One region of the Synechococcus sp. A15-44 genome, then DNA from elsewhere that is predicted to be linked to it. Evidence: riboswitches for the same ligand, from Rfam matches in the RefSeq annotation. Region 1 holds a riboswitch; the other holds the start of a gene.

Region 1 (15,041 bases):
GGTGATCCGCCGATCACACCACTGCTGCGCTGCAGCAGCCCCAGGTTGCTGAGGGGCTGGCTCATGCGGCGTTCCTCCAGCAGCGCCGTTGCAAGAAGCTGCGTCTCGGGCAGTTGCACCAGCAACAAACTCAGCAGGATCGACAGCAGAAAGGCCCCCAATGGCCGGGCCACCAGCAGCCAGGGCTGATCGGGAAACGCGGCCCAGGTGCTGGCCAGCACGATGGGATTCAGCACCGGAGCTGCAAACAGAAAGCCGAAGGCCGTGCCCATCGGTGCACCGCTGGCCAGCAGACGGCGAGCGACGGGGACGTTGCCGCATTCGCAGGCCGGAAGGGCAAAACCCATCAGGGCCCCGATGATCGGTGCCAGCACGGGGTTCTTGGGGAGCCGTTCGATCCAGGCACCCGGTGGCACGGCCCATCGGGCCAGCCCTGCGATGGCAACGCCGAGCAGCAGAAACGGAACGGCTTCCAGCAGTAACCCCTGAAAGATCGCCCAGGCCGTGGCGAGCTTGTCCAAGCGTTCGGGCGGCAGTTGCTTCTCAACGTTCTCAGTTCAGCTCGCCCATCGGGGGGCGTCGACATGGTTTGTTGATCGGCCTGCGCGGCAGGCTGGGACGACGTAGGCCAGGGCCTGAGATGGGGTGGTGCTTCTGGATTGATCGCGGTGGCACCTTCACCGATCTGATCGGTCGCGATCCAGAAGGCCAGCTGCACGTGCGCAAGGTGCTCTCGGAGCAGGCTGGTGTTGGAGACCCTGCGGTGTCGGCCATGGAAGCGATGTTGGCGTCGGCTTCACCGCCCGTGGATCTGGGGGACGTCGACGACGTGCGTCTCGGCACCACCGTGGCCACCAATGCGCTGCTGGAGGGGGCTGGCGCTCCTTTGTTGTTGCTCACCAACGCCGGGCTGAGGGATCAGCTGTGGATCGGCGATCAACATCGCGACGATCTGTTCGCGCTTGAGCAGCCCCAGCGCCCCTTCCTGGCGCAAATGGTGCTGGAGCTGACCGGTCGGCTCGATGCTCGGGGTGAGGAGGTGGAGCCCCTGGTGCTGGATCAGCCGCTGCGGCGGCGGCTTGAGGAGCTGCGCCGTTCCGGCCTGGACGTCGCCGTGGTGGCGTTGTTGCATGCCCAGCGCAACCCAGCCCATGAGCAGCGCTGTGCTGCATTGCTGCGGGAACTTGGCTTTCGCACCGTGGTCTGCTCCCACCAGGTGAGTGTGATGCCCCGCCTGGTGCCGCGGGGGCAGACGGCCTTGGTGGAGGGGGCCGTGCATCCGGTGCTGGATGGCTACCTGCAACAGGTGCAAGGGGCGCTCGGTGCCGCCACGCCCCTGCGGGTGATGACCTCCAGTGGAGCGTTGCAGGCTCCAGACAGGCTGCAGGCCAAAGACACCATCCTTTCTGGGCCGGCGGCGGGGATGGTTGGGGCGATCGCCGCGGCGCGGATGGCCGGCTTTGACGGGGTGACGGTGCTCGGCTTCGACATGGGGGGCACGTCGACGGATGTGTTCTGCGTGGCTTGCGCCGATGCGCAGGCCCTGCGGCAAGTGAAGGAGCAGACCGAGATCGCCGGCCTGCAGTTGCTGGCCCCACGTCTGCCGATTGAAACCGTTGCGGCCGGTGGCGGATCGGTGCTGGAGCTCCAGGGGGAGCGGTTGCGGGTGGGGCCCCACTCCGCCGGAGCACAACCGGGCCCGGCTTGTTATCGCGCCGGCGGACCGCTCACCATCACCGACGCCAACCTGCTGCTGGGGCGTCTGCAGGTGGACCGCTTCCCAGCGGTGTTCGGCCCGTCCGGGGATCTGCCACCGGATGTGGAGGTGGTGCGGCATCGCTTCGCCGAGCTCGCGGCAGCGCTGGGGCAGACCCCGGAGCGGGTGGCATCCGGGGCGTTGCAACTGGCGGTGGAAACCATGGCTGCTGCGATCCGCCGGGTGTCGCTGCATCGCGGTGAGGACATTCGCGGCGGGATGTTGGTGGCCTATGGAGGGGCTGGTGGTCAGCACGCCTGTCGCCTGGCGGATGAACTGGGGCTGAACACAGTGCTGTTGCATCCCATGGCCGGCGTTCTCTCCGCCTTCGGCATGGGTCAGGCCCGCCAGCGCTGCCGGCGGCAGGTGCATCTCGGCACTGCCCTCTCGCCCGAGTTGTTGGCGGCCCTGCCGGATCAGGTGGGGCGGCTGATGGCAGAAGCGCAGGAGACCTTGCATCGCCAGGGGGATGGTGCTGATGCCGAGGCGGGGGAGCCGGAGGTCTGGGTCAGCCTCGCCCTGCGTTATCCCTCTGCCGAGCAGACCCTGGTGCTCCCTTGGTCCGCTGAGCAAGGCGTTGATGCCGTGATCTCGTCCTTCCAGGCGAGCCATCAGCAACGCTACGGCTACTGCATTGATGCCGATCAGGCCTTGATCGTCGAACAGCTCAATGTTGAGGTCACAGCTCCCCAACAGTTCGACGCCACAGCCACAGCCACAGCTACAGCAACAGCCGCAGCTGAGAAGGCCGAACCAACGCCAGAGGTGCAGCCATCGCCGCAGGTGTCGATGCACCTGGAGTCGACCGGCTGGACGCAGGTGCCGTTGCTCAACCGCAGTGCCCTGCGGCTGAATCAGCGGCTTGCAGGGCCGGCCCTGATCGCCGAAGCCACGGGCTGCACGGTGCTGGAGCCGGGCTGGCAGGCCCGGGTGGCGGAGGGGGGCACGTTGTTGCTGGAGCGCTCGCATCCCGCAGACGCATCACCGCTGCTGGCCCAGGCCGGTGCCCACGACCCGTTGCAGGCGGAACTGTTTCGCCACCGCTTCATGGCGATCGCTGAACAGATGGGGGAACAGCTGCGGCAGAGCAGTCGCTCCGTGAACATCCGCGAGCGCCTGGATTTCTCCTGCGCGTTGTTCGATGCCACGGGGGCCCTGGTGGCCAATGCCCCCCACATTCCGGTGCACCTCGGATCGATGGGCGACAGCGTCCGCGACCTGCTGGCCCAGGTGGCGATTGGTGATGTCGCACCGCTGCAGCCCGGCGACACGCTGCTCAGCAACGACCCTTTCCATGGCGGCACCCACCTGCCCGACATCACCGCTATTTCGCCGGTCTTCTGCAACGGGGATCAGCCCAGCTTCTTTGTGGCCAGCCGGGGCCATCACGCCGATGTGGGTGGCATCGCTCCCGGATCGATGCCGTCCTTCAGTCGCACCATTGCCGATGAGGGCCTGCTGCTGCGCAACCAGCTGTTCGTGCGCCAGGGCAGGGTTCTCGCCGCTGATCTGAAAGCGGTGTGGAGCGGCATGGCGACACCGCCCCGCAACCCTCCGGAACTGCTGGCCGATCTGCAGGCGCAGGTGGCGGCCAATCAGGCGGGGATTTTGGCGCTGCAATCCCTCGTGGAGCGGGAGGGGCAGACCCTGGTGCAACGGCAGATGACCCTGCTGCAGCAGGACGCAGCCCGCAGTGTTCAGCGGCTGCTGTTGCGCCTGACGGACGCCCGGCATCAGCTGGCCCTGGATGACGGTTCCTGTCTGGTGGTGCAGGTGAACCTTGATCCCAACCGCCAACGGTTGCGTTTGGATTTCAGCGGAACATCGCCCCAACGGCCGGGCAATTTCAACGCCCCCCTGGCGGTGACCCGGGCGGCTGTGCTGTACGTGATCCGTTGTCTCCTCGACAGCGATATCCCCTTGAACGAGGGCTGTTTCGCGCCACTCGATCTGGTGGTGCCGGAGGGCTGTCTGTTGAATCCGCGGACCCCCGCCGCTGTGGTGGCCGGCAACGTGGAGGTGTCTCAGGCCCTCTGCAATCTGCTGTTCGCGGCTTTCGGCGCCCAGGCGGCCGGCCAGGGAACGATGAACAACGTCAGCTTCGGCAATGGCCGCTGCCAGTACTACGAAACGGTGGCCGGTGGTGGCGGCGCCGGTGAGGGCTTTGCCGGATCGGTGGGGCTGCAGTCGCACATGACCAACTCGCGGCTGACGGACCCCGAGGTGCTGGAGAGCCGTTATCCGGTGCGCTTGGAATCCTTCGCGGTGCGCTCCGGCAGTGGCGGCCAGGGCTTGTGGCCCGGGGGCGACGGCTTGGAGCGCACGATCCGCTTCCTCGAGCCGATGAGTGTGTCGCTGATCAGTGGCTCGCGGAAGGTGGCCCCGTTCGGTCTCAACGGTGGGGCCAGTGGTGCCTGTGGCGAGAACCTGCGGCTGGACCGTGAGGGGGTGGCCCATCCCCTGCCCGGTGCCGTGCAGCTGGAGCTCCAGGCGGGCGAGGCCATTCGCATACTCACCCCAGGGGGAGGCGGCATGGGACGTTGAGGAGGGGATGCCTTCTGGTGGTGTGATGCCGATGCGATCACAGGGTTGGTGGTTGAGCGTGCTGCTGGGCTGCAGCCTCAACGGGGCTGCCCATGCCAGAAGCCTCGACCAGCAGATGTTCCAGTTGCAGCTGGTGATGGATCAGATCCGTCTGGCCCGTTCTGTTGGTGATCACGTTGGGGTTTGCGTTGAATCCCGCCGGGCCAACAATCTTGTGCTCGATATTCTTCCGGCCCTGCAATTGCACCGTCCAGGCCTCAATCACGCTGCCTTGCAAGACAGGATCCTGTTGGGGTTTGATCAGTGTTGAAGCCCCTCTATCAGTTGTTGGTGTGAATCAATCTGGGCCAAGATTGACGTTTTCCCGATGAAGCAGTGATGCTCGATTCATGCCGGTTCTTCGCTGGGCTTCTGCAGAAGCTTGATTGCTGATGAGAACAGGGTGATGCCGAACAATGTCCCCAATGCCCAAACGCTGTCACTGGGCCACTCGAGTAACAAAAGCAGGCCAATGCCTGCAGAAAGCAATCCATCGAGCAGCCCCAATCCAGCCATTGGTCCCTGCGATGTTGCTCCTGCTGCAAGCTCCATGATTCCTTCCACCAAGACCACCAATCCGGCGAATAGGGTCAGGCTGATCTCTCCTTCGACTGGGTCAACCAGGATGAAGATTGCTCCTCCGATGTAGAGCAGTGCCGAGAGCACACGGAAAAGCTTTCCTGGTGCATTGTCTTGCCCCAATCTCAGCAGTTGACTCACTCCTGCTGAAAAGGCGATTCCACCGAGGGCGAGCGTGAGCAGCGTGGCTGAAATGAAGGGCAGAAGGATCGCAGCGATGGCACCCAGGATCAGCAAGATTGCCGCAAGTTGCCTCTGGCGTACGGGGGACATACAAGCGAGGAAAGACTGTCGACCCTAAGCCCGTTTTTTGAAAACCAGCATGACGACCCATTGTCGATCGGCTTCTGCGGATTCAATCTGAATGCAGCAAAGCTGATGGCATGGGTTTGCTTCAAACGATCCAGGGACGGTTGCTTCAGTACGACTCCCCGTCGCGGCAGTTGCAACAGGCCCATTTCGACGCAGCCCGACGTCTGGCCCAGGCTCAATTTCAGCTGGCTGATGCCGAATTAAGCCAACGCCTCTGGCAGGACGTGGCTGATCGTGATCTCGATGTTGATCGGATCCTGAATCTTCTCTATGGCTGCTGGTTCCAAGATGATCCTGCGGCGCTGCGTGCTGCCGACGCTGAGTTTCAGGCGCGCCGCCAACGGGAGTTGATCCCCGGGGTGTTCGAACACTGCTGAGAATTTTGGGCCGCGGGGATGGTTCTGCTGAACTGACGGATCTGTTGGTGACTACGTGCTGTTGATCCCAGAGATCCAGCCATGAACATCGTTGTTCTCAACCGTTCGGATTGGCTGGATGAACGGAAGGTTCGTCTTGTGGATCGCCGGGCGGATCACATCCGTTCGGTGCTTCGGGCTGCGGTGGGCGACAGCATCCGGGTTGGTGCGCTGAATGGCGATCTGGGCCAGGGCCGCATCTGTGCCCTGGATGCAGATGCCGTGATGCTGGAGGTTGACCTCAACCAGCCACCGCCGCCCCGCCATCGGTTCGACATTGTTCTGGCCTTGCCGAGGCCCAAGGTGCTGCGCCGTCTGTTGCGCACTGTGGCCGAATACGGCGTGGCCAACCTTCACTTGATCAACTGCGCCCGGGTGGAAAAGAGCTATTGGCAGTCGCCTTTGCTCGCACCCGAGAAGGTGCACGACGCGCTGCTTGCTGGGATGGAGCGCGCCAGCGACACGGTGGCGCCCCGGGTGCATCAGCACAGGCGATTTCGACCCTTTGTCGAAGACCAGCTCAAGGATCTTTGTGCCGGACGGCCCTGCTGGATGGCCCAGATGGGGGCCTCCCTTCCCTTGCGCGACACCCCTTCTGGGGAAGCTGTGGTGATGGTGGGACCGGAGGGCGGTTTTGTTCCTTTTGAACTGGAGTTGGCCCAGGCGGTGATCGCGCAGCCTGTGCATCTGGGATCGCGCACCTTGAGCGTGGACACGGCCCTCACCACCGCGCTGGCCCAGGGATGATGGTGATGCGTGTGTTGCTTCAACGGCGACGGCAATGAACGATCTGGCTGGCTTGCAAGCTCTTGTGGAGGACGTCGGGTCCGGAAACGTCATCGATGCCGAACTGCTCGATGGGTGCCCGGTGGAAGCTCACGAACTCGATGAAATGGATGCGTCCCAGGCCGCGCAGGTCGCCGCCCATTGCTTCGGCCTGCTCTTCGATCACAAGGTGGAGCAGCAGGAGGGGATCGAGGCGGATCTCGATGCGGGCCTGTGGACCGGCACCGTTGAAGGCTTCGGGTTTCAGATCAGCCGGGATGACGTCGGCGATCTTGTCCTCGATTTCTCGAGCCAGCCGGCATGACGGTTGATGAGCTGCGCAGCGACCTGACGGCCCGGCTGGGTGAGCAGGTGGAGCAGGTGTTCACCCGTGATGGAGCCTCTGTTGACGACATCACCGAGCTCTTCCAGCCCTCCCCTGCTGGTTTTGGTGGCCAGCTGCGACTGAAACGCAGCGGCCGCCGTCTGACCTGGGAGCTCTGGCTGGAGGACGGCGACTCCTGGAACTTCCATGCAGCCGATCTGGCCGAGTGAGCCAACCTGCTACAGCGTCTGCGGATGCAGGCGACTGGGGCGATAGGAGAGCAGGAATTTCTGCTCGTCGTTGGCCCTGCGTTTCACGGCCGTGATCAGGTCTTCCCCGGTGTTCCAGACCCAGATCTGATCGCTGCTGTCTGCCTCTTCAATGCTTGTGCTGAGCGGTGAGCCGTGGCGGGCTCGCAATCCGGCCAGCACCTCTGTCATGTCGTCGATGGCGAACTCATAGGCCAGCGATTGCAGGCCCTGGGTCTGGCTCAATTCAAAGGTGACCCGGGAGACCGGCAATCGGTCCAAGAGCACGTCGTGGGCTTCAAATCGCTCCTGAGCCCGATCTCCGGTCGATTGAACGGGCCCCAGATGGGCATGCACCTGATCCAGCGGCATTCCCCAAGCCAAACCTTCCACACAGGCTGAAGCTGGGGTCCCATGAAGGAACACCACAACCACTGCCATCAGGGCAATCAGGAGTGATCTCACTGTTGGTTATGCCCCGTGATGCGTTGTGCCCATTCTGCAGAGCCTGTCTTTTTCTTTTCCTAAAGACAACTTAAGAATCATGTGCTTTGAATCGATTGCTGGGGCTTCAAGACCAAGCTTCGTGAGTCAAAACACCTCTTCACGCGTTACCTTCTTTCTCTCGCGCTTGCCGCTTTGATCGCGTTGTTTGCGCCTTCCATGGTTTCTGCTGCAGATGTGGCCCATGGTGAGCAGGTGTTTTCGTTGATTTGCGCGGCTTGCCACATCGGAGGCGGCAACGTTGTGAACGGTCAGCGCACGCTCCAACAGGACGATCTCAAGGCGTATCTCGCCAACTACAACGACGGCCATGAAGAAGCCATTGCGTATCAGGTGACCAATGGCAAGAACGGCATGCCTGCTTTCGGCCCAAAACTGAGCGATGCAGATATTGCTGATGTTGCTGCTTACGTCGAATCCCAATCGGTCAAAGGCTGGTCTTGATTCAACTGACTTGACCACATCGCAAATCTGAGCCCAACGCTCTCCAACCGTCCCCTGGCTGGTGCACCGGTCAGGGGCTTTTTGATGTGGAACTGACGCTCTGTGGTGGCGCCGGTAGGGTGGGGTGCTGGTTTCAGCGGGGAACAGCCGCTGAAGGAAACGGGGAAAGAGCAGTGAAAATCTGCCGCTGTCCCGCAGCTGTGAAACGTCGGCTCTCCGCCCACGTCAGTCAGAACGCCCGCCAGATCAAACCGACGAGGATCGACTTTTGAATTCTTTGCCACTGGCCCTGCGCAGGCCGCTGCAGATCGCCGGCCCTTCGCTTCTGGCGGTTCTTCTCCTGGCCAGTCCGGCGTTCGCCCACCACCCCTTTGGCATGGGCGACAGCGCTGCCCTCACCCCCCTGCAGGGATTGCTCAGTGGCGTTGGTCATCCGCTGCTGGGTCCTGACCATCTCCTGTTTCTGCTGGCCATCGCCTTCATCGGCCTGCAACGTCCCCGCGCCTGGGTGATTCCTCTGCTGGCTGCAGGCCTGGGCGGCAGTGTTCTGTCGCAGTTCATCCCCCTGCCGGATGCCGTGGCTCCCTGGGCGGAGGCCATGGTCTCCCTCAGCCTGGTGGTGGAGGGTTTGATGGCCCTCACGGTGGCCTCCACCCGTTGGTTGCTGCCGCTGGTGGCCCTGCACGGTTTTCTGCTCGGCAGCACCATCGTTGGTGCGGAACCTACCCCGCTGTTCACCTATTTCCTGGGCCTGCTGATTGGCCAAGGCGCGCTGCTGCTGGTGGTAAGCAACTGGTCCATGTCTCTGGTTGAGCGCCTCGGCTCCCAGGGGCAACGGCTTGGCGCCGGCATCTGGATGGGTATCGGCATGGCCTTTGCCTGGGTTGCCCTGATCGACTGATCACGAGCACGCCGTTTCACAGCGTCTGACCCCAGGGATCACCTCTGGGGTTTTTTATCTCTTCCCAGTCATGACGTTTCTCCAGCAACTGCTGGTGGCTCCTGCTGCCCTTGGCCTGATAGCCCCTTTGGCTGTGGTCAACAGCCCAGCCGCCCATGCCACCGAGCTGAACATCAACGGCGTTTCTGATTACGCGGCTACTGCCAGTGGCAACAGCCTTGATCAGGTCACCAGCGTCACCCAGTTCGCCGACGTTGTCCCCACCGACTGGGCCTATCAGGCTCTGGCCAACCTGGTGGAGACCTACGGCTGCGTCGCCGGTTACCCCAACGGCAGCTTCCGTGGCAACCGGGCCATGACCCGCTATGAAGCGGCCGCCCTGCTGAACGCTTGCCTCGACCGGATCACTGAAGTGACCGACGAGCTGCGTCGTCTGCTCAAGGAATTCGAAACCGAGCTGGCCATCCTCAAGGGTCGCGTTGACGGCCTCGAGGCCCGCGTGGGCGAACTGGAAGCAACCCAGTTCTCCACCACCACCAAACTCAAGGGCCAGGCCACCTGGGTGTTCGGAGCCAGTCGCTTCAAGGGATCCGCGTCCCGGCTGCGTGCGGAGAGCAATGCCGAGTTCGGCGGAACCGTATTCAATTACGACCTTCAGCTGGGGTTGGCCACCTCCTTCACCGGCAAGGATCAATTGATCACGGTGTTGCGTGGCGGCAATTTCGACGGAGACGGCAACGTCTTCGGCAGTGGAGGGCCGTCGGGCCTCGCCACCCTGGAAACTGCGTTTCAGGAGGGTGATCGCCCCAATCTGGTGGCGATCGACAAACTCTTCTATTCCTTCCCCTTGGGGGATGAGATCACCATCACCACCGGCCCGATTGTTGGCCAGGAAGACATGCTCGCGATCTGGCCGAGCGTCTATCCCAGTGATCCGATTCTCGATGTGCTCACGGTGAATGGAGCTCCGGGGGCCTACAACAAAAACAAAGGTGCGGGCGTGGGCATCAGCTGGGCCGCGGAAAGCGGAGCCCGCGCGTCGGCCAACTATGTGGCGGCCAATGGTGCATCAAGCGACACACGTTCCGGTGGTTTCGCCACCGACGAGGCTGGGGGCACCGGCACCCTGCAGCTGGGTTGGGAGGGTGACAACTGGGGCGTAGCTGCCCTCTATTCCAAGGTTCAGAACGGTCAAGACCTGATCGTGTATGTCTCCCCCTTCGTCAGGGATCGCTTCAGTGATCAGGGCGTGACCCACGCCTATGCCCTCGGTGGTTTCTGGCAGCCGTTGGAGAGCGGCTGGCTTCCTTCGCTGTCGCTCGGTTGGGGCATCAATCAATCCGACACCCAGCGCAAGGGCCAGGTGAGCACCAGTCAGTCCTGGAGGGCTGGGCTGGAATGGAACGATGTGTTGATGGCGGGGAATAATGCCGGAATGGCTGTGGGCCAGCCTGTTTTTGCGACGGATCTGCGAGGTGGCGACACCCCTGCTGATGGCCAGTTCATCTGGGAGTGGTGGTATCAGTTCCAAGTGACCGACAACATCAGCGTCACCCCGGCGCTGTTCTATCTGTCGCGACCCATGGGTGAGCTCACACCGGATGGTTCAACCTTCCAGCAACTGGGCGGGCTGATCAAAACGACATTTGTGTTCTGAGCCGTGAATCAATAGCGACCCCGCGCGGTTGCAATGGATCAACCCCCTGTTGAAGGCCTCGTTGAACGTGGTGGCAGCCCGTCACCACGCCAATGCTTCGGATTCAAGGGGATGCCCAGTTGCTCCGTGCCCTGCTGTTGCATGCCAACGAGCAGGTGTCGGCCGCAGTTGAGAAAAGGTCTCAAATCAGTGGGCTTATTGAGAATGACTTGCAATATCGACAAGAGATCTGTACTGTTGCGAGGAATTCTCAATCGCGATAATCCGTGACCGCGTCCGCCTACCGCTTCCTGCCGGACAATCCGATTGCTCCGTTGAGCATGCCCCGCTCGCAGACGGTGCTGATTGATCCAGCCGGGCGTGATCAGGCCACGGTTCTTGAGGTGATTGAAGGGGTGTGCCGCGTGTACTGCCCCTGTGAAGAAACGGAGGGAATGACCCTGGCGTTTCTGCAGTCGGGCGATCGCCTGCGCACCGATCGTCTCTGCAGTGATGGCGTTTGCATCGAGGCCCTCACCGCCCTGAAATTTCGGCGTGACGCTGTCTCAACGGATGAGCTGGGTCTTGATGCGGTGAATGAATGGACGCTCCAGCTCCTGCGCATTCGTCATCTGGGTCAGGCTGAGCAACGGCTGCATGCCCTGATGGCGCTGCTGGTGAACCGACTCGGGTTTCGTTGCCGCGATGCGTTCCAACTTCCGTTTCGCCTCACCCACGACCGCTTCGGTGAACTCATCGGTGCAACCCGGGTGACTACCACTCGCCTGATGTCGAAATGGCGTCAGGCGGAACTGGTGGCCATGGCGTCCGGTGACGTCACGATGCAGCTCTCACCAGAGTTGATCGCAACTTCACCGCTTCAGTTTTGACGATATGGCTCGCTGGCCTCAGCGCCAGCCAGCCTGAGCCATCACTTGAATCGCCTTTTTCTGGTTGGCACCGATCGCGCTGATGGGCACGTTGTCGGCGGTAAACCGTCCGTACTGTTTCAGCACATTTGAGGAGCCCTGACTTTTCAGTGGGTATTCGTGGGTTGGCCCAGCAAGCGCCTGGCTTCCCTGCGGAGATGAGAGGAATTCAATCAACTTCACCGCTTCCCGTTTGTTTTGGGCTGAAGTGGCAATGCCAGCTGCGCTGATGTTCACGTGAGCTGGATTGGGCATGATTAATCTCACATTCTTTGCAAGCTCCTGATCACCCTTGCCTTTGTCTCCGGCTTGCATGCGTGCCAGGTAGTAGTGATTCACAACGCCAACCCCACATTTGCCCTGGCCAACGGCACGAATGAGGGATGTATCTCCGGAGAAGAAGGGCTGCTTGACATTGTCCACCATTGACCGGACCCAGGCTGTTGCTCCGGCTTGACCCTTTAGAACAATTTGGTCAGCAACAAGGGATTGGTTGTAGACATTCTTTCGCTTGCGCAGGCAAAGCTTTCCTTTTAATTCCGGCTTGCCGAGATCGTCGTAGTTGTTGATCGTGGAGGGATTAACAAGCTTGGGGTTGACAATGATCGAGCGCACGCGTCTTGTTAAGCCAAACCAGCGGTTGGATGGGTCCCGATAGCGCGCCGGGATGTTCGCTTTCAGTGTGTTGCTCTGAACCGGCTGCAGCAATCCTGCATTGGCTGCATCATTGATGCGCGCAGCATCCACCAAGAGGATGACGTCTGCCTTGGAGTTGCTTCCCTCCCGTTTGAGCCGTTCCACCAGCGAGATGCCGGTGGCTTCAATCAGTCGAACTTTGATCCCTGTTTTCTCGCTGAAACGTTTGAAAACCTGTCGGTCAGTGTTGTAGTGGCGACCTGAATAAACACGCACTTCTTGCGCACCAACAGCGGCGCATCCAACCAGTGGAGCAACGAGGCAGAGTCCAGCGAGAACCTTCAACATGGCTTTACTCTTCATCTCACCATCATAGGTGTTTGATGTCATCTCACTGAGCCAGTTTGTGCGATGTTTTCGTATCATTTGGTCGACTGTCTAGGGTGGTGCAAAGGTTTCGCACTCATTGCGGATGGATCATCTTGTGCGTCCACTGCTTTCGCCGGCTGATGTTGATTCCATTCATCAGCAACTGAGTGCTGCCGACCTGCCTTGGCTCGATGGACGACTCACGGCGGGAGAGCAAGCGGCCTCTGTTAAAAAGAATCATCAACTTGATCCTGAATCTCCTTTAGCAACTCAGGTGGCGAACTCGGTGTCGCAGGCATTGAAAGCAGATCCTTTGATCAAGAGTTTCACTTTGATCCGCAAGGTGCACAGTGTCTTGATTTCCCGCTGTGCGCCTGGCGATGGATATGGATGGCATGTGGATAATCCGTTTTCTCGTTATGGCCGGCGCGATTTGTCCTTCACCGTGTTTTTAAGTGAGCCGTCCTCCTATCAAGGCGGAGTTTTGCAGTTGCAGACGGGTCAGCATGGTGAGGAATTTCGTTGTTGCGCTGGAGAGGTTGTTGTGTATCCCAGCTCCTTATTGCATTGCGTTGCGCCAGTAACGCAGGGGACGCGCTACGCCTGTGTCGGCTGGATCGAAAGCTATGTGAAATCCGCTGAGGATCGTTTTTTGTTGTTCAACCTGGATGCTGGAGCGCGCGGATTGCTGGCCAAGCATGGACGTTCGGATGAGCTTGATCTCGTTTTTCAGGCCTATTCCAATGCTGTCCGGCGGCTCTCAGATTGATGGTGTTTCAAATGATGCGTTGACCTGGCTCATTCGTGGCGGCTTGGGCGCTAGCGTTGATCACAATGATTTTTTGGCGTTGGAGCATGGCCAAACCCTCTGCAGTCACTGTGTTTTTAGCCGTTTCGTCCCTGCTGCTGGCTTCAGCTGATTTACCGGTGGTGCAGGCCCAGGAGGCCGGCGGCTTGAAGGAATGGTCGACGGATCAAGCTGTCGATGACGACAGTGTGATGAATGAAGAGGCTGAGGCTCTTCTCAAAAAAGCTGAACAAGAAGATGTTTGTGTTCCCATTGGTGAGGGTGAGAACTGTTGGTGAATCCGTGATTCAGATCGATTGAGGGGCGCTGGCCCCTCTATTTTTTTGCAAAAAAAGCACCCCAAAGGGCGCCATTTTGTTTGATTGTTGTTGGTGATCAGAATTTGAACGTGGTCTTGACCAGACCGCCAAATTTGTTGGCACCATCAACTTGATCTTTGCCGTTGGCATCATCAACCCAGAACACCGCAGGTGTAATGGTGATATTGTCGGTTACGGCGAAGTCGTAGTACGCCTCGATGGCGAAGTTTTGGTCGCCACCATTGGGCTGATCACGAATCTCGGTGGCGTAGCTGGAGTAGGACCCGAAGCCCAGCCCCAGTTTGTTGCCTTCGACAAACGCATCCTTCCAGTTCAAGCCGACCATCCAGCCTTTCACTGCCTCGGCATTGCCGTAATACTCACTATCTGCCCAGCCGAAGTCCAGACCCGCACTGATGGTGGGAATGAAGCCGCTGTCGTCTGGTGACCAGTAACCGCGCAGACCGACGGCATGAAAGGGGTGAGCCAAATTCTTGGCAGTTGGGGTTGAATACCCCATTGCCGCCTTGGCCTCCGTAACGCCATCATCTTGTTGCGCGTTCTTCAGCGCATAGAGCGCTGAGATGAACCACTTGCGGTTGCCATAGCCAAGCTGGCTCAGCAGATAGGCATCGGTGTTTTCACCGAACATGCCTTTCTCTGAATCGCTCAGGGCACCGTCACCACCATCGGCGACGTAGTTCACTGCGATGTTGAAGGCTGCATCGCCAGGATCAACATCCTGACGCCATTGCACACCAAAGCCCTGGCCGGTGCTCGCACCAAGAACGGCACCGTACCCGCCCAGTTTGAACGCCTTGAGGATCGGCTTGTAGCGGGTGGGCGTCTCGATCATGTAGTAGTTCTCGATCAGTGCACCAACGGTGACCTTGAACTCATTGCCGATGGGGAAGCTGTACCAGAGCTTGTCCACCTTCAAGGTGTTATCACCACTTTTGGCATCAGACAGATAAGAGTCTGTTTGCGTCCAGACGTTGTTCATGTTGCCCGACCTTAGACGGGTGTACAGACGATCCTTCCCGGTAAAGGATGTGTTGAGGTTCAGGGTGGTGCGATAGGAGAAATTAAAGCCATCGTCTTCGCAGGCGCCTCCCTTCTTGTTGCACGCATCGCGATTCGCATACTTCACGGCGCCCGTGAAGAAGTCAGCCTTACCTTTCAGCTTGGTGGTGGTGGAGAACTGGGTTGCTTCCAGTTCTCCAACGCGGGCCTCGAGGCCGTCAACGCGACCCTTGAGGATGGCCAGCTCGGTTTCGAATTCCTTGAGCAGACGACGCAGCTCGTCGGTCACTTCAGTGATCCGGTCGAGGCAAGCGTTCAGCAGGGCGGCCGCTTCGTAGCGGGTCATGGCACGGTTGCCACGGAAGGTGCCGTTGGGGTAACCGGCGACGCAGCCGTAGGTCTCCACCAGGTTGGCCAGAGCCTGATAGGCCCAGTCGGTGGGGTAGACGTCAGAGAACTGGGTGACGCTGGTGACCTGATCAAGGCTGTTGCCACTGGCAGTAGCCGC
Region 2 (15,041 bases), 440 kb from region 1:
CGAGATGGTGAGTTTGTGCTTAAATTTACTTAACTTCGCAGCTGTCAGTCTGAAATAGTGCGATTGATCGCTGATCGTTTGTTATGAACACTTCTCGCGCGTTGATTAAGCTGCAGAGGCTGCGTTTTTGCTTTGATTCCCCTGAATCAATTGCGGAAGCAACGTAACTGCGACCTTCATGGTGCTGAAACACCTCGTTGCGCCTTCTGTTGATGAATCAGTGCTCAAGAAAAAAGCCCCCGCCGACGGCAGGGGCTCCAAAACGTCTCTCGGGAGTGTGACCTTGTTTCCACCCCGTGAGGCGCTTCTCCTCACGGATTCACCATCTCTACCCAACTAGCTGTTCTGTCTCACCACGTTGTTCAGTGGCCAATGAGGTGTGAGGCCGCTACGGGTTGAGGTGCGACCCACCAACCCAGACCTCACGCCTCCATGCATAGCCATCCGAATGCCCGCTTGACCCAGCGGGGCCGTCTGCGGCTGATCTGCCAGCACCTCGACCAAGGCCGTTCACTGCCTGAACTCGCTGCTGACGCTGGGATCAGCCTCCGCTGCGCTTACAAGTGGCTGGCACGCTTCCGCGCAGGCGGTCCAGCGGCACTTGCGGATCGGCGGAGTGTTCGGCATCACCACGCCCCCTCCCGCCGGCAGCAACTGCATCGGCCCGGAGGGTTTCAGGGCCAGCAGCCTTGCGTTTGCCATCGGCCTGCAGCAACAGGGCCTGGTCACTTGAAGCAGCGTCTGACGTCTTGTTTCCGCTGGTCGATCTCCTCAGAGCCGTAGCAAGCGTCCAACCAGTCCTTGTGGACCGCAGTGAAGACATCACGCGCCCGTCTCCGTGAAGCGTGATGCTCTATCGAACGACAGTAAGCTGAAAGGAAAAGGTCGAAGCGTCTGGCTGTGGCAACCCTGGGGCCATTCGGTCCAGGTGTGAAGCGGGACTCTTACAGGGCACCTAAGAACGCCGCGTAGGAGAGTCGACTGTTGTGCCGAATCAGCTGAAACCTTTTCTTGCATCCGGTGCCACACAGGCCTTGAGTTGCTTCCGCAGTTTGTTGTGGTCGATGTCGCGGCCGATCAGCACCAATTGATTTTTGCGATCACCGGTCCAGTCGGTGTCGTCGATGGAAAAGCGTTTGCCTGCCAGATGGAACACATGGCGGCGTTCGCTTTCGTTGAACCAGAGGATTCCCTTGGCCCGGAACACCTCCTGGGGCATCTGGTTGTCGAGGAAGTTCTGGAACTTGCGCAATGCAAAGGGCCCATCACTCTGGAACGACAGGGAGGTGAAGCCCTCGATGTCCTGGTGGTCACCGTGCTCATGGCTGTGGTGATGATGTCCGTGGTCATGACCGTCCCCATGGCCGTGACCGTTCCCATGGCTGTGGTCATGCTCATGGTCATGGCTGCAGTGGCCATGGTCGTGGTCGCAGTCGCTGTGATCCAGGCTCGGATCGTCGGCAGGGGAACTCACCTTGTCGGATTCAAACAGTCCAACGCTGAGCAGCAGGGGCAAGGGCACGTCTCCTTTCACCGACCGCAGGATCCGAGCGTCGTTCTTGACGTCCCTGAGTTGCTGCTCGACAGCCTCAAGCCGCTCCTTGGAGACGAGGTCGCATTTGTTCAGCAAAAGGATGTCGCCGTAAATCACTTGGGCCCTGCCAACTTCCGTGTCGAGCACGACGTTGTCGAAGTTTTCTGCATCGATCAAGGTGATGATCGAATCGAGGCGGGTTTGGTCCCGCAGCTCACTGCCAAGGAAGGTCATGGCCACCGGCAGGGGATCGGCCAGACCGGTGGTTTCGACGACGATGTAATCGAGCGGTTCTGGGCGTTCAATCACCCGTTCCACCGCCTCCATTAGCTCGTCGTTGATCGAGCAGCAGATGCAACCGTTGCTCAGCTCGACCATGTCTTCATCGGTGGTGACGACCAGATCGTTGTCGATCCCGATTTCACCGAACTCGTTCACCAGCACCGCGGTCTTCACCCCCTGCTGATTGCTCAGGATGTGATTCAGCAGCGTGGTTTTCCCTGCTCCGAGGAAGCCGCTGAGAATGGTGACCGGGACGCCGGGACTGGTTGGTGCAGTGGTCATTGGGTCAGAAAAACAGAGGTGATCTTTGGGATCAAAGGTTGTGAAACGACGTTCCTGTGATCAGGCGAGCAACTCACTCAGCAGTTGTTGCGACAGAACATCTCGAGACGTGGCAGTCAGCCAAAGCCCCTCCCCGAAGCGTTGGAAGGTTCCCCCGCAATTCGAAATTCGATGTGATCTGTGGCGGGGTCGTAGAGGGTGTAATTCCTCCCTCCGCCAATGCCGATCACGCTTCGTTTGGGCACAGCCTGTTCGCTCTGCTGTTCACCGGCATGGTCTTTGACGTGGGATTGGATGGATCCACCGGAAAGCTCCAGTCGGAACTGACGCTGACAGCGCGCCGTAAACAGCCGGTTCACATCCAGCCGCGTCAGCCGATCCAGAAGTACCAAGGCTGAAGTGTCTTCCGTTAGCCGGTCGCCGACGTCAGCGGAGCTGCCATGAATCAGAGCGCAGTCGAGTTCGATGAAGCCGAACTGCAGCGATGCCAGCCAGTTGAGATGGTCAGCGTCCACCGCAGCGAGAAGTTCTCCGACCGCCGCCTCGCCCTGCTCGGCTCTGAGCCCTTCAGCCTTGCGTTCGCCGCGGTAGCCACACTCCGCCAGAAGCTGTTCTTCCCACCAGCCATAGATGCAGTCGGGCTGAAGATCAGCACGCTTCGGCTGCCTCAGCCGCTCGAGCAGAGCATTGCACTTGCGTTGTGATCCGATCAGATCACCGAGAACGAAGAGATTGGCAACACCCCGTTGTTGCTTTAGATCCTTCTGAATCTGTTCGTACAGATCCAGGTCTCCTTCGAGACCACTCACCAGGGCCCAGCGTTCCATCAGCGCTCACACACGTGGCTGGCGTCTTCAGCCCGCTCGGCGTATTCGAAGCCGTGGCTGAGTCTCCAGGCAAACACCTCCGGTAAGCCCACATCAACGATCGCTCGACAGGTTTTGGCGACGTCGTAGTCGACCTCACGAATCGTCACCTCTCCGGTGTTGTCGTTATGGATCACATAGGTGGCCTTGGTGCTGCCATGACGCGGTTCCCCAACAGAACCAGCGTTAACGATCCGCCGCATCGGCAGTTCCATCTCCTGTTCTGTTGGTGCACCTTGATCACGTTGTTGCACCTTCACCCGAATGGATCCCTGGCGTAGTTCGCGCACATAGGGCTGGTGGGTGTGGCCGCAGAACAAGGTTTCCGCCCCTGCTGTTTCCACCCGCTCAAGGGCCGCAAAGGCATTCATGTCGGGCAACAGATATTCGTGCTGACTGTTCGGGCTGCCATGCACAAACAGCAGCTTGTCGCGCCGCAGTGTCATCGGAAGTTCAGCCAGAAAGGCCTTGTTCTCCTCCGTCAGCAGATCGGCTGTCCAGTGATGGGCGCGATGACCTCGTCGTTCCGCCAGCTGGGAGGGATAGCTGCATTCACAGGCATTCAGACCGTCAATGATGTCCTCGTCCCAGCAGCCCTGGCAGGTGGGAATCTTGCGCTGACGCACAAGTTCCACCACCTCATTGGGCTGGGGTCCGTAGCCCACAAGATCGCCAAGGCAGGTGATGGTTTGGATGCCCTGGGAGTCGATGTCGTCGAGCACGGCCTCCACGGCGGCAAGGTTGGCGTGCAAGCAGGAGATGACGGCGTGGTTCATGTCAATCAGCCTTGCGAGGTGGGTTGTTGTTGCTGGAGCTGTTGTTGCTGCATGGCGAGCACGTCATCCGCGAGCAAGCAGTCGTTGATGGTGGCTTGAATGCCTTCAGGGTTGAGTGCCTTGCCCTGAACAACGAGCTCTGAGGTTCGACTAGGGCGACCCTGCGGCGGTGCTGTGGCGTCCAGGGGAAGGAACTGGGATGACTCCTGGCTCACCATCCAATTGCAGAAAAATGCCCGCCCGTCCGGAAGATTCATCAGGCCTTTGGCGCGGTACACATCGCCGTAGGCACCGTTGACGAGTTCAAACCAAAAGCTGCTCAGGCTGTTGGGATCCCAAACACAACCCGAAAGAGAGGTGTGCCAGGCCTCGAGCTTGCTGAACTCCAGGGTGTCCTTTGCAGGCAATTCAGGGTCTCGCCCGAAGTGCAGGAGTTGGTCGGGGTGCAGCTGCAAGGCCTCCAGCTTGGAGCGAACGTCGTCTCCGAGCCCTTCAACTCCTTCCTTGCTGGGGGGATGGAACTGCTGCACTTCGATCAGGGTCAGCCCATCGTTGTCCTGCTTCAGATCCGTTGCGTTGGCTGTTGCCGGTTCCTCAAGCCTGGGCACCTGGTCCTTGAGCCAGGTCAGGTCGATTCCTCTGTCTTCTCCCTGTTCAAGCCCCGCTGCCTTTTCTCCCTCCAGCCGCAGGTAGGCGCAGGGGCCTTGATGCTGCTGAAGCCTTTGGAGCGCCCAAGTTGTTTTCCCGCACCCCGGAGGGCCTGAAATCAGGCACACCTGGCCCATTGCAACCTCCTCGAAATCCGAGAATCATTCTCATTATGAGCCGCCGTCGCTGCCCTGTCCCGTTCTCCCTGTGCCTCTGGGCGCGTTGGCGCAAAAGCCTCTCAGTCCACCAAAATGGCCTTGGTAGGTGCCGCAAACTCTTCGCTGTAACACCTGTGGAGCTGAGGGCAGCCCATGGCGTCGAGGTGGTGAATCCTAAGGAGATGTGGGCTGCCCGATGAATATTCGATCTCATCGATGAACTGCAATCTTCAGCTTGGGGGGTGATGCTTCGGGTTCGAACTTATGAATCTTGGGAAGGTACAGATTGCCTTTTAGGTCTTATTCAGTTTTTTAAGGAAGCTGCGTCAAAGCACTTCAGGGCGCAACCGGCTGGGCCGATAAGAGATCAGAAAGGCCTGTTGGTCGGCATTGTCTGACTTCACAGCCGTAATCAGGTCTTCGCCGGTGTTCCAGACCCAGACCTGGTCGTTATGGCTGTCGTGGTCAAGGCTCGTGCTTAGCGGCGGCCCATGTTGAGCGCGCAGGCCCGCAAGCACCTCCGTCATGTCATCGATGGCGAACTCGTATGCCAGGTTCGTCAGCCCTTGTTCTGGGTCGACTTCAAACGTGGCCTGTGAAACGGGGAGTCGATCCAGAAAAACATCTCGCTTGACGTAGCGACCGGCCTGCTTTTCGTGCATGTCGTGGCCTTCACCCAGATGGATCGCAACTTGTTCGAACGGCATGCCCCAAGCCAGACCTTCGACGCAGGCGTCAACGCGGCTAGCGCCGCAGACCAACAGCAGCCCGATACACGCCGTGATCAGAAGGTTCTGGAACTGTTGCAGCACCTTCATGCGGTGATCAATATCTGTTGAGATTTTGTAGGTTCGTGGGTCTTTTGCCCACCACTTGTTGTGAGGGCAAGACCGAAGCCGATCAGCCCAGCTTCGGGTGCATCCCGAGCCACTCGCAGCAGTAGCCCAGCCTCAAGACCAAACCGATCAAGACCGCAGAGGCTGCTGCCAAAAAGGCGATCCCCATAGTGAGCTGCCGGTTCTTCTCGTCCTGCGCCGATCGGACCATCCAGAGGAGGTAAGTCTTGATACTTACCCACGTTTCTGTCGCTTTTGCAAGGCGCAGCCCAACTCCAGCAGCCAGTCCCGCTTTTCTCCCTGGACGGCTTCGACGCGTGACTTAGGGGGCAGGAGCAGCGCTCAAGCGCTGGCTCGATGCACACGTCTCTGTGATGGATGGGGTTGTTTCAGCCTGTTTCGAGGCGAATGTTCCCCACCACGCAGGTCTTGTTGATCAGTGATGTCCGTGCTGCTCCGCTTCCTCGTGTTTGGCGCAGACCATCCACATGGACCCCATTTGATGTGCTCCCTTGCATCCGAAGCCTGAAGCTGCTGCCTCTGCCTCCTGCTGGGTCTTGAACATCGCCTGTTTCGGCTGACCACCGTGGGGGTTGGCGAAGGCTGAACCTGCGGACATCACCAAGATCGAGCTGAACCAAAGAGCTGCGCGCTTCATCGGTTGGTCGAATTCAACGCTCATTATGTAATTGAAGACAGCAGTGCGCCGCAGAGGTTGTTGTGCCTCCAGCAACGGAGCAAAAGGGATGCCGTGTCTCGTTCAATCCAGGGCCACCCTTCAGCTCCGGCCGCTTCTATGGCCTGAATCGACGGTCCTTGAAGAATCTTGTCCTCTGCTGTACGTCGCGGAGCTTCAGTCGCAAAATCATGAGTCAAGAGACCTATGTATGTATGCGTCACCTTTTTTCTCTCGCGCTGGCCGCTTTGATCGCTCTTGTTGCCCCATCCATGGCATCCGCTGCTGATGCAGCGCATGGCGAGCAGATCTTCTCTGCCAACTGCGCTGCATGTCATATGGGTGGAGGCAACGTTGTTAACGGTCAACGCACGCTCCAACAAGACGATCTCAAGGCTTACCTCGCCAACTACAACGAAGGCCATGAAGAGGCCATCACTTACCAGGTGACCAACGGCAAAAACGGCATGCCTGCATTCGGAGCCAAGCTCAGCGCAGATGACATTGCGGATGTAGCCGCCTACGTGGAATCCCAATCGATCAACGGCTGGGCCTGATTGCCAACTATTCGGTTTTTTTGTAGAAAAGATCTTCGAAATGTGCTCCTGATTGTTCAGCATTCAGGAGCTTTTCTTTTGGTTGGTATCACTTGCTGAAGCGATCTGTAGTGTGAGTGCTCTGGTTTCAGCGGGGATCAGCCGCTGAAGGAAACGGGGAAAGAGCAGTAAAAATCTGCCGCTGTCCCGCAGCTGTGAAACGTCGGCTCTCCGCCCACGTCAGTCAGAACGCCCGCCAGGATTCCAAACGACGCGGATCGTATGAATGCATTGACGAAAGCCAGCCCCATGCTGCGGGCTGGTGTGATCTCCATTGCGGGATTGCTCACCCTTTCCCTGTTCACTCCTGCCCATGCCCATCACCCCTTTGGCATGGGCGACAGCGCTGCCCTCACCCCCCTGCAGGGATGCTCAGTGGCATTGGTCACCCGCTGCTGGGTCCCGACCATCTCCTGTTTCTGCTGGCCATCGCCTTCATTGGCCTGCAACGTCCCCGCGCCTGGGTGATTCCTCTGCTGGCTGCAGGCCTGGGCGGCAGTGTTCTGTCCCAGTTCATCCCCCTGCCGGATGCCGTGGCTCCCTGGGCGGAGGCCATGGTCTCCCTCAGCCTGGTGGTGGAGGGTTTGATGGCCCTCACCGTGGCCTCCACCCGTTGGTTGCTGCCGCTGGTGGCCCTGCATGGTTTTCTGCTGGGCAGCACCATCGTTGGTGCGGAACCCACCCCGCTGTTCACCTATTTCCTGGGCCTGCTGATTGGCCAAGGCGCGCTGCTGCTGGTGGTGACCAGCTGGTCCCAGTCCTTGCTGCAGCGCATCGGTGCCTAGGGGCAACGCCTTGGTGCCGGCATCTGGATGGGCATCGGCATGGCCTTTGCCTGGGTGGCCCTGATCGATTGATTACGAGCACGCCGTTTCACAGCTGCTGACACCAGGGATCACCTCTGGGGTTTTTCTTTTCCGGATGATCCAGGTTGTTCAGCACTCGGGTTTTCCTGCCGACCCTCTTTGCTTCCGCATAAGCGACCTCCAAAGATCCTGCTGTCGTGTGGAGGTGCCATTCCATGAAGGGGTTCAGTTCTTGGATTCGGAACTGCTCTCCTGCCATCCCTCAGTCGCCCTCCATAACTTTCTCCACCACTGCATCCTTCACCCTGTCCTGAAAGGTCTTGCCGTCTTGCTCAGGGGCAATCGCATTGGCAGTCGGCTAGGGGCGGTAGAAAAGTTATAAGTGGGGATGACGGATCCACCTCCTAAGAGGTTGGCAAAACGAGGAAAGTGCGGTGAGGGAGTCCCCAAGTCCGCCGCTGTCCCGCAACTGTGATGGGGTTCGCCCCTCAGTCAGAGCACTCGCCGTCTCCAATCCCATTCGTTCTCGGCGAGGACCGAAGCATTCCATGAAACGTTCCCTTTTCCCCCTGGTTGCCCTGACCGCTGGATCCGCTGTGGTACTTGGCACCCATCCCGCTCTTGCTCATGGCACTGCTGGTGGTGGTGCTCTTAGCGGTCTGACCCACCCACTGCTGGGGTTAGATCACCTGCTAATGCTGATGGCAGTTGGCACTGCTGCGTCCTTCATCTCCTCCCAACTGCTGCTGTGGGCACTGGGCGGGGCAGTAATCGGTGCTGTTTTGGGATTCACAGGATTCACCGTCACCTCTGCGGAAGTGCTTGCGGCACTGGCGATCTCAGCGGTAGGTGCGTTGATCCTGGTAGCGGGCAAAGTCGCCAAGACCTCCAACCTCACCGCCATCAGCGGGGTGGTGGTCGCAGGAGGGATCGCTATTCACGCCATGCTCCATGGACTGGAGGCACCCAAGGACAGCAGCACCCTGATCTGGTGGAGCGGTGCTCTGCTGAGTTCAGTGCTGGTGTGCGGCGGTTCCTATCTGCTTCTCAAGAAACTGCCCACATCGGTCAGCAAGGCGGCAGCAGTTGCCTTTCTTGCCATCGGTGGGTTGCTTGCCTTTGGTCCGTTGGGTCTGCTGGCGGGTGGCGCTGGGGCATGACCCTGAACTGCTGAGATCGCCAGTGCCGCCAGCATTTTTGACGCATTAGTCCCCTTCAGTGGCGGCATTCCCTGCCGCCTTTTTTATTGCTTACGGGCAACCGAACCTTGATAGGTGCCCACTACCTCTCCCGACGGTTCTCCTGTTCCTGACAGCGGAACACTTGGAAGAGGTTGGTTGGGAGGTGCCATTCCATGAAGGGGTTCAGTTCTTGGATTCGGAACTGCTCTCCTGCCATCCCTCAGTCGCCCTCCATAACTTTCTCCACCACTGCATCCTTCACCCTGTCCTGAAAGGTCTTGCCGTCTTGCTCAAGGGCAATCGCATTGGCAGTCGGCAAGCAAGCGCCCCGTTGAGGGGCATTTTTTTGAATAAACAGTGCAGTTATCCAGCCCATCTGCTTTCGCCGCGTCAGCGCCCAGAGCTTCAAGCCCAAGCTGGCTTAGGGCACCGCTCTGGAAGCTCAGACCATTCGGCGTATTCCTCAACCGGTTGTCCCGCATAGACGCATTGCCGGCAGTACTCGACCTTCCGTTCTAAGAACTCCATTTCTCGCTTCAAGGCGATCAGATTCGGGGCCTTGACCTCCTCTGCTGCCCGGAACCGATAAACGGCGTGCGTGAATTCCTCCTGAGCATCACGGAGCTTGTGCTCTGAGGTGAATGAGTCGAAGTTCTTGCGGAGTGACATGGATGGCTTGGACCTGAGATGGTCGATGTCGGCTTGGGGAATGCTTATCCCCCACATGTTCGCTTGGGATCCATTGCCGCGCAGTCAGTCTGACTGCCTTGCTATGCGACCGGTTCCCCCACAAATTCACCCATGACAAGGAAGGGACTTCGAGGCACAATGGAAGCTCCCTAGGTGTTCAGTCTCAGCAGGTTGTTCAGTAGCCAATGAGGTGTGAGGCCGTTACGGGTTGAGGTGCGACCCACCAACCCAGACCTCACGCCCCATGCATAGCCATCCCAATGCCCGGCTGACACAGAAGAGCCGGCTCAGGCTCGTCAATCAACACCTCCAAGACCGTCGTCCCCTGGCTGAACTGGCTGCAGAAGCAGGGATCAGCCTCCGCTGTGCCTACAAGTGGCTGGCCCGCTACCGCTCAGGCGGTGCACCTTCTCTGGCGGATCGACGCAGTGTTCGCCGCACCCAGCGGCGGACGTTCGATCCGCAGCAACTGCAGCACGCCGTGGAGCTCCGTCATCAACGGCTGCACCTGCGCCACATCGCGAGGCTTCTAGCAGCACCTTTCTCCACCGTGGCCAGGGTGCTCAACCGCCTGGGACTGGGGCGGCTGCGGAATCTCGAGCCCAAACCATCAGTCCAGCGCTACGAGCGGGAGCATCCCGGAGACCTGATCCATATCGACGTCAAAAAGCTCGCCCGCTTTCGAAAGGTCGGCCACCGCATCACCGGCAACCGCCAGCAGTGCCGCTCTACTGGCGTCGGCTACGACCGTGTCCACGTCGCCATTGATGACGCCACACGGCTTGCTTACGTCGAGGTGCTCGCCGACGAGCAGCAGGCAACGGCCATTGGCTTTATGAGCCGAGTTTTGGCTTGGTTCAACAGTCAGGGCGTCGAGTGCAGGCAGGTCATGTCTGACAACGGCCCCGCCTATGTCTCACGCAGCTTTGCCAAGGCCTGCAAAGCCCTTGGCCTCAAGCACATCCGCACCAGGCCCTACACCCCGAGGACCAACGGCAAAGCCGAACGGTTCATCCAGACCTTGTGCCGGGAATGGGCCTACGGGATGCCGTTCCAGAACTCAGAGGAACGCAATCAGTGGCTGCCTCGCTACCTGTCGATCTATAACCGTCTCAGGAAGCACACAGCACTCGGCGACCGATCACCTCAGCAGCGGCTCAACGAGCTGCTCCGCTGATCAACGTGGTGAGACACAACACCTAGGGATGCACTTCCCAGTGGTGGTCTTTGATTTGGCCAGATTTGGGATCTTCTGAGAACTCCTAAATCAGGTTTTCAACGGAGAGGAAAACTTTCTGAATCCGTAACAACACCCACATTCAGCCGTCACCGCGCTCTTGTTCTGTGTGATCACAAGAGTGGGTCTCACACCATGCCCTCAGCTGCGCGCCTTCAGGCTTATCAGCAGATTCAGCAACGCCAACCGGTTGCCGTGGAGGCCTCCCAGCCCCTCGCTACCACCTGGGCCGACGATGTGTTCACCCTGGAGCGGATGAAGGGTGCCCTGCCCAAGGCCGTGTTCAAGTCGATCCAGCGTTCGATCCGTCAGGGCAGCAAACTCGATCTCTCCGTGGCCGATGCCGTCGCCCAGTCGATGAAGGAATGGGCCACCGCCCACGGGGCGCTGTATTACGCCCACGTATTTTACCCGCTCACCAATCTCACCGCGGAGAAACACGACGGATTCATTTCACCGCAATCGGATGGTTCGGCGATCAGCGAATTCTCCGGCAAGTTTCTGGTGCAGGGCGAACCGGATGGGTCGTCGTTTCCCAATGGCGGCATTCGCTCCACCTTTGAAGCCCGCGGTTACACCGCCTGGGATGTCACCAGCCCCGCCTATCTGATGCGCACACCGAATGGGGTGACGCTCTGCATTCCCACCGTGTTCGTGAGCTGGACCGGGGAAGCTCTCGACAAAAAAACACCCCTGCTGCGCTCCAATGCGGCGATGGATCAGCAGGCGCGCCGGCTTCTGCAGCTGCTGGGCGAAACCGAGATCGCACCGGTGAATTCCAGCTGCGGTGCGGAGCAGGAGTATTTCCTGGTTGACGAAGCCTTTGCCGCCCTGCGCCCCGACCTGCGCCTCGCCGGACGCACCCTCTACGGCGCTCCGCCAGCGAAAGGGCAGCAGTTTGACGACCACTATTTCGGGGCGATCCCGGAGCGGGTGCAGGTGTTCATGCAAGACGTGGAGCAACAGCTCTATCGCCTCGGCATCCCGGCCAAAACCCGTCACAACGAGGTAGCGCCGGGGCAATTTGAAATCGCGCCGTTCCACGAAGCGGCGAATGTGGCGACCGATCACCAGCAGCTGATCATGACCGTGCTGCGCAGCACGGCCAAACGCCATGGCTTCACCTGCCTGCTGCACGAAAAACCGTTTGCGGGCGTGAACGGCAGTGGCAAACACGTGAACTGGTCGGTGGGGAACACCACCCAGGGCAACCTGCTCGACCCCGGCGACACCCCGCATCAGAACCTGCAGTTTCTGCTCTTCTGCGCCGCGGTGATCCGGGGTGTCCACCGCTTCGGCCCCCTGATGCGTACGGCGATCGCCACCGCCAGCAACGATCACCGCCTCGGTGCCAACGAGGCCCCGCCGGCGATCATTTCGGTGTATCTCGGCAGCCAGCTCGAGGATGTGTTCTCCCAGATCCAGAGCGGCTCTCTCAGCGGCTCGGCGAGCAAGGCGCTGATGTCGCTGGGGATCGACACCCTGCCCGAACTCAATCGCGATCCGGGCGATCGCAACCGCACCTCCCCTTTTGCCTTCACCGGCAACCGCTTCGAATTCCGCGCCGTTGGCTCCGGCCAGTCCGTGGCCGGCCCCTTGGTGGTGCTGAACACGATCCTGGCCGATTCGATCGTCTGGGTGGCCGACCAGCTGGAGGATGGGCTCAAGGCCGGCTCCTCCCTGGAGGAAGCGGGCTTCCAGGTGATCAAACGCACCATGGATGATCACGGTGCCGTGGTGTTCGGCGGCGATGGCTACTCAAGCGAATGGCATCACAAAGCCGTGGAGGAACGCGGGCTGGAGAACCTGCGCACCACCGCCGATGCCCTGCCTGTGCTGCATCGCCCCGAGATCCGCGAGCTGTTCGAGCGGCAGGGGGTGCTGAGCCCGGTGGAGCTCGAAAGCCGCTTTGAGGTCTATGCCGAGCAATACGTGCTGGCGATCGAAGTGGAGGCCCGGCTGGCGTTGCGTCTCGCCCGCACCCAGGTTTTGCCGGCGGTGATGGCCTATCAACGCACGCTCACGGAAGTGATGCTGGAGCAGAAGCACCTGCGCCAACCGGTCACACCGGAGATCCCGGCAACGATCGCCGAGGGGATCGGCATCGTGAGCAGCCGATCCACCGACCTCGAGCGGGCGATCAAGAGCCTGCCCGAAAGCGATCCCGTCGCCCAGATGCGCTACTGCGCCGAAACCCTGCTGCCCCTGATGCAGGTACTGCGCGGTGCGGTGGATGGCCTGGAAGAGCTAGTGGATGACAACCTCTGGCCCCTTCCCACCTACGAAGAGATGCTCTTCATGCGCTGAGTCGAACCCCGCACCCTTCTGGAGCCAGTCCATGCCGACATCGGAAGCCAACGCCGGCGCCCCGCGCCCTGGCGACACGCTGGAGGACACCTCCCTGGCCGAGGGAATGCGCCGGCACCTCTTCTTCAGTCAGGCGAAATCCCCCTCCCTGGCCACGCGCCATGACCATTTCATGGCCCTCTCTCTTGCGGTGCGTGACCGGCTGCTGAGCCACTGGGTGCACACGGCGGAGCTCTACACCCAACGGGGCGTCCGCACCGCCGCCTATCTGTCGGCGGAATATCTGCTCGGCCCCCACCTGGAGAACAACCTGCTCAACCTTGGGCTGCGCGCCGAGGCGGAGGAGGCTTGCCGCACGTTTGGCCTCGAGCTGCAGGATCTGGTGCGCTGCGAACCGGAGCCAGGGCTCGGCAACGGTGGACTCGGTCGCCTGGCTGCCTGTTTCCAGGAGTCGCTCGCCACCCTGGAGTTGCCGGCGATCGGCTACGGCATCCGCTACGAATTCGGCATCTTCCACCAAACGATCGGTCCTGAAGGGCAGCAGGAAAGCACTGATGCCTGGTTGCGTCAGGGCAATCCCTGGGAGGTGATCCGCCCGGAATGGCGTTACCCCGTGCAGATCGGCGAGCACACCGTGATCGGGGTGGCCTACGACACGCCGATCACCGGTTACGGCGTGCGCACGGCGAACACCCTGCGCCTCTGGTCGGCGATGGCGGCCGAGGATTTCGACTTCGCCTCCTTCAATGCCGGGGATTACGCCCGGGCGGTGGTCGCCAAAACGCGCAGCGAAACCCTGAGCAAGGTGCTCTACCCCAACGATGAGCTGGATCAGGGCAAGCGCCTGCGCCTGAGCCAGCAGATCTTCTTCGTGTCCTGTTCACTGCAGGACATGCTGCGCATCCTGCGCGGTCAGGGGTTGCCGGTGACTGCCTTCGCCGACAAATTTGCGATTCAGCTGAATGACACGCACCCGGCCATCGCCGTGGCCGAATTGATGCGTCTCCTGATCGATCAGGAGAAACTCGACTGGGAGGTGGCATGGTCGATCACCAGCGCCAGCCTTAGCTACACCAACCACACCCTGCTGCCGGAAGCCCTGGAAAGCTGGGACGTGAGCCTGTTTCAGCGGCTTCTGCCCCGACAGCTCGAGATCATCTACGAGATCAATGCGCGCTTCCTGCGCCTGGTGCGCCTGCGCTACCCCGGGGACCCGGAGCGCCTGGAACGCCTCTCCCTGATCCAGGAAACTCCGCAACGGCGCGTGCGTATGGCGCACCTCGCCGTGGTGGGAAGCCACCACACCAATGGTGTCGCCGATCTGCACAGCCGACTGCTGCGGGAGCAGGTGCTCAGCGACTTCGCAGACCTATGGCCGGAACGCTTCACCAACGTCACCAACGGCGTGACGCCCCGCCGTTGGATGGCACTGGCCAATCCAGGCCTGGCCCGGCTGCTAGATGAGGCGATCGGCTCCGAATGGCGACGGGATCTGGAGGCTCTGCACAGACTCGAGCCCCTGCTGGACGATGCCGCGTTTCGGCAACGTTGGCAGCAGATCCGTGCGGGCAACCGGCAGCGGCTCGCCAGCCACATCCGCGACCAGCTGGGGGTGATGGTGGATCCCGGGTCGTTGTTTGATGTGCAGGTGAAGCGCATTCACGAATACAAGCGCCAACATCTCGCGGCACTGGAGGTGATCCAGCGCTACCTACGCCTGAAGAACGGCGAGGATCTGCCGCCCCGCACCGTGATCTTCGGGGGGAAGGCGGCGCCGGGCTACGCCATGGCCAAACTGATCATCCGCCTGATCGTTGGCATCGCCGACACGGTGGCGATGGATCCGGATGTGCGCGGCCGACTGCGGGTGGTGTTTCTGCCCAACTTCTGCGTCAGCCTCGGCCAGCTGGTTTATCCAGCCGTGGATCTCTCCGAGCAGATCTCCACCGCGGGCAAGGAGGCCTCAGGCACGGGCAACATGAAGATGGCCCTGAACGGAGCCCTCACGATCGGCACCCTCGATGGGGCCAATGTGGAGATCCGCGAGCGCGTGGGTGCTGAACACTTTGTCCTGTTCGGGCACACGGCGGAGCAGGTGCGACATCTGCGCCAGAACGGCTATCACCCCAGCGACTGGCTGGGCCGCAACCCGGCGCTCCATGAGGC

Evidence for each region. Region 1 has a riboswitch for cobalamin ahead of SynA1544_RS08645 (HupE/UreJ family protein). Riboswitches for the same ligand answer to the same signal wherever they lie in the genome.
Region 2: another riboswitch for cobalamin. It lies ahead of SynA1544_RS11040 (HupE/UreJ family protein); the one in region 1 lies ahead of SynA1544_RS08645 (HupE/UreJ family protein).

What each region holds. Positions count from the first base shown of each region.
Region 1 is NZ_CP047938.1:1,527,501-1,542,541, reverse strand. Features, by position in the region: gene SynA1544_RS08695 (permease) at 1-521, opposite strand, end outside; gene SynA1544_RS08690 (hydantoinase B/oxoprolinase family protein) at 641-4,300, shown strand; gene SynA1544_RS08685 (hypothetical protein) at 4,326-4,610, shown strand; gene SynA1544_RS08680 (HdeD family acid-resistance protein) at 4,688-5,191, opposite strand; gene SynA1544_RS08675 (hypothetical protein) at 5,302-5,607, shown strand; gene SynA1544_RS08670 (16S rRNA (uracil(1498)-N(3))-methyltransferase) at 5,689-6,393, shown strand; gene SynA1544_RS08665 (hypothetical protein) at 6,428-6,736, shown strand; gene SynA1544_RS08660 (hypothetical protein) at 6,733-6,966, shown strand; gene SynA1544_RS08655 (hypothetical protein) at 6,976-7,425, opposite strand; gene SynA1544_RS08650 (c-type cytochrome) at 7,648-7,932, shown strand; cobalamin riboswitch at 8,044-8,193, shown strand; gene SynA1544_RS08645 (HupE/UreJ family protein) at 8,201-8,833, shown strand; gene SynA1544_RS08640 (iron uptake porin) at 8,904-10,490, shown strand; gene SynA1544_RS08635 (Crp/Fnr family transcriptional regulator) at 10,811-11,359, shown strand; gene SynA1544_RS08630 (extracellular solute-binding protein) at 11,378-12,424, opposite strand; gene SynA1544_RS08625 (Fe2+-dependent dioxygenase) at 12,507-13,172, shown strand; gene SynA1544_RS08620 (hypothetical protein) at 13,208-13,489, shown strand; gene SynA1544_RS08615 (iron uptake porin) at 13,587-15,041, opposite strand, start outside.
Region 2 is NZ_CP047938.1:1,969,837-1,984,877, reverse strand. Features, by position in the region: gene SynA1544_RS14900 (leucine zipper domain-containing protein) at 433-783, shown strand; gene SynA1544_RS11075 (GTP-binding protein) at 995-2,098, opposite strand; gene SynA1544_RS11070 (phosphoesterase) at 2,215-2,925, opposite strand; gene SynA1544_RS11065 (metallophosphoesterase) at 2,925-3,740, opposite strand; gene SynA1544_RS11060 (GTP-binding protein) at 3,746-4,525, opposite strand; gene SynA1544_RS11055 (hypothetical protein) at 4,873-5,364, opposite strand; gene SynA1544_RS11050 (DUF3721 domain-containing protein) at 5,819-6,115, opposite strand; gene SynA1544_RS11045 (c-type cytochrome) at 6,274-6,615, shown strand; cobalamin riboswitch at 6,721-6,870, shown strand; partial or broken gene SynA1544_RS11040 (HupE/UreJ family protein) at 6,877-7,511, shown strand; gene SynA1544_RS11035 (hypothetical protein) at 7,528-7,719, opposite strand; cobalamin riboswitch at 7,836-7,984, shown strand; gene SynA1544_RS11030 (HupE/UreJ family protein) at 8,009-8,620, shown strand; gene SynA1544_RS11025 (hypothetical protein) at 8,862-9,056, opposite strand; gene SynA1544_RS11020 (IS481 family transposase) at 9,576-10,508, shown strand; gene SynA1544_RS11015 (glutamine synthetase III) at 10,704-12,875, shown strand; gene SynA1544_RS11010 (glycogen/starch/alpha-glucan phosphorylase) at 12,907-15,041, shown strand, end outside.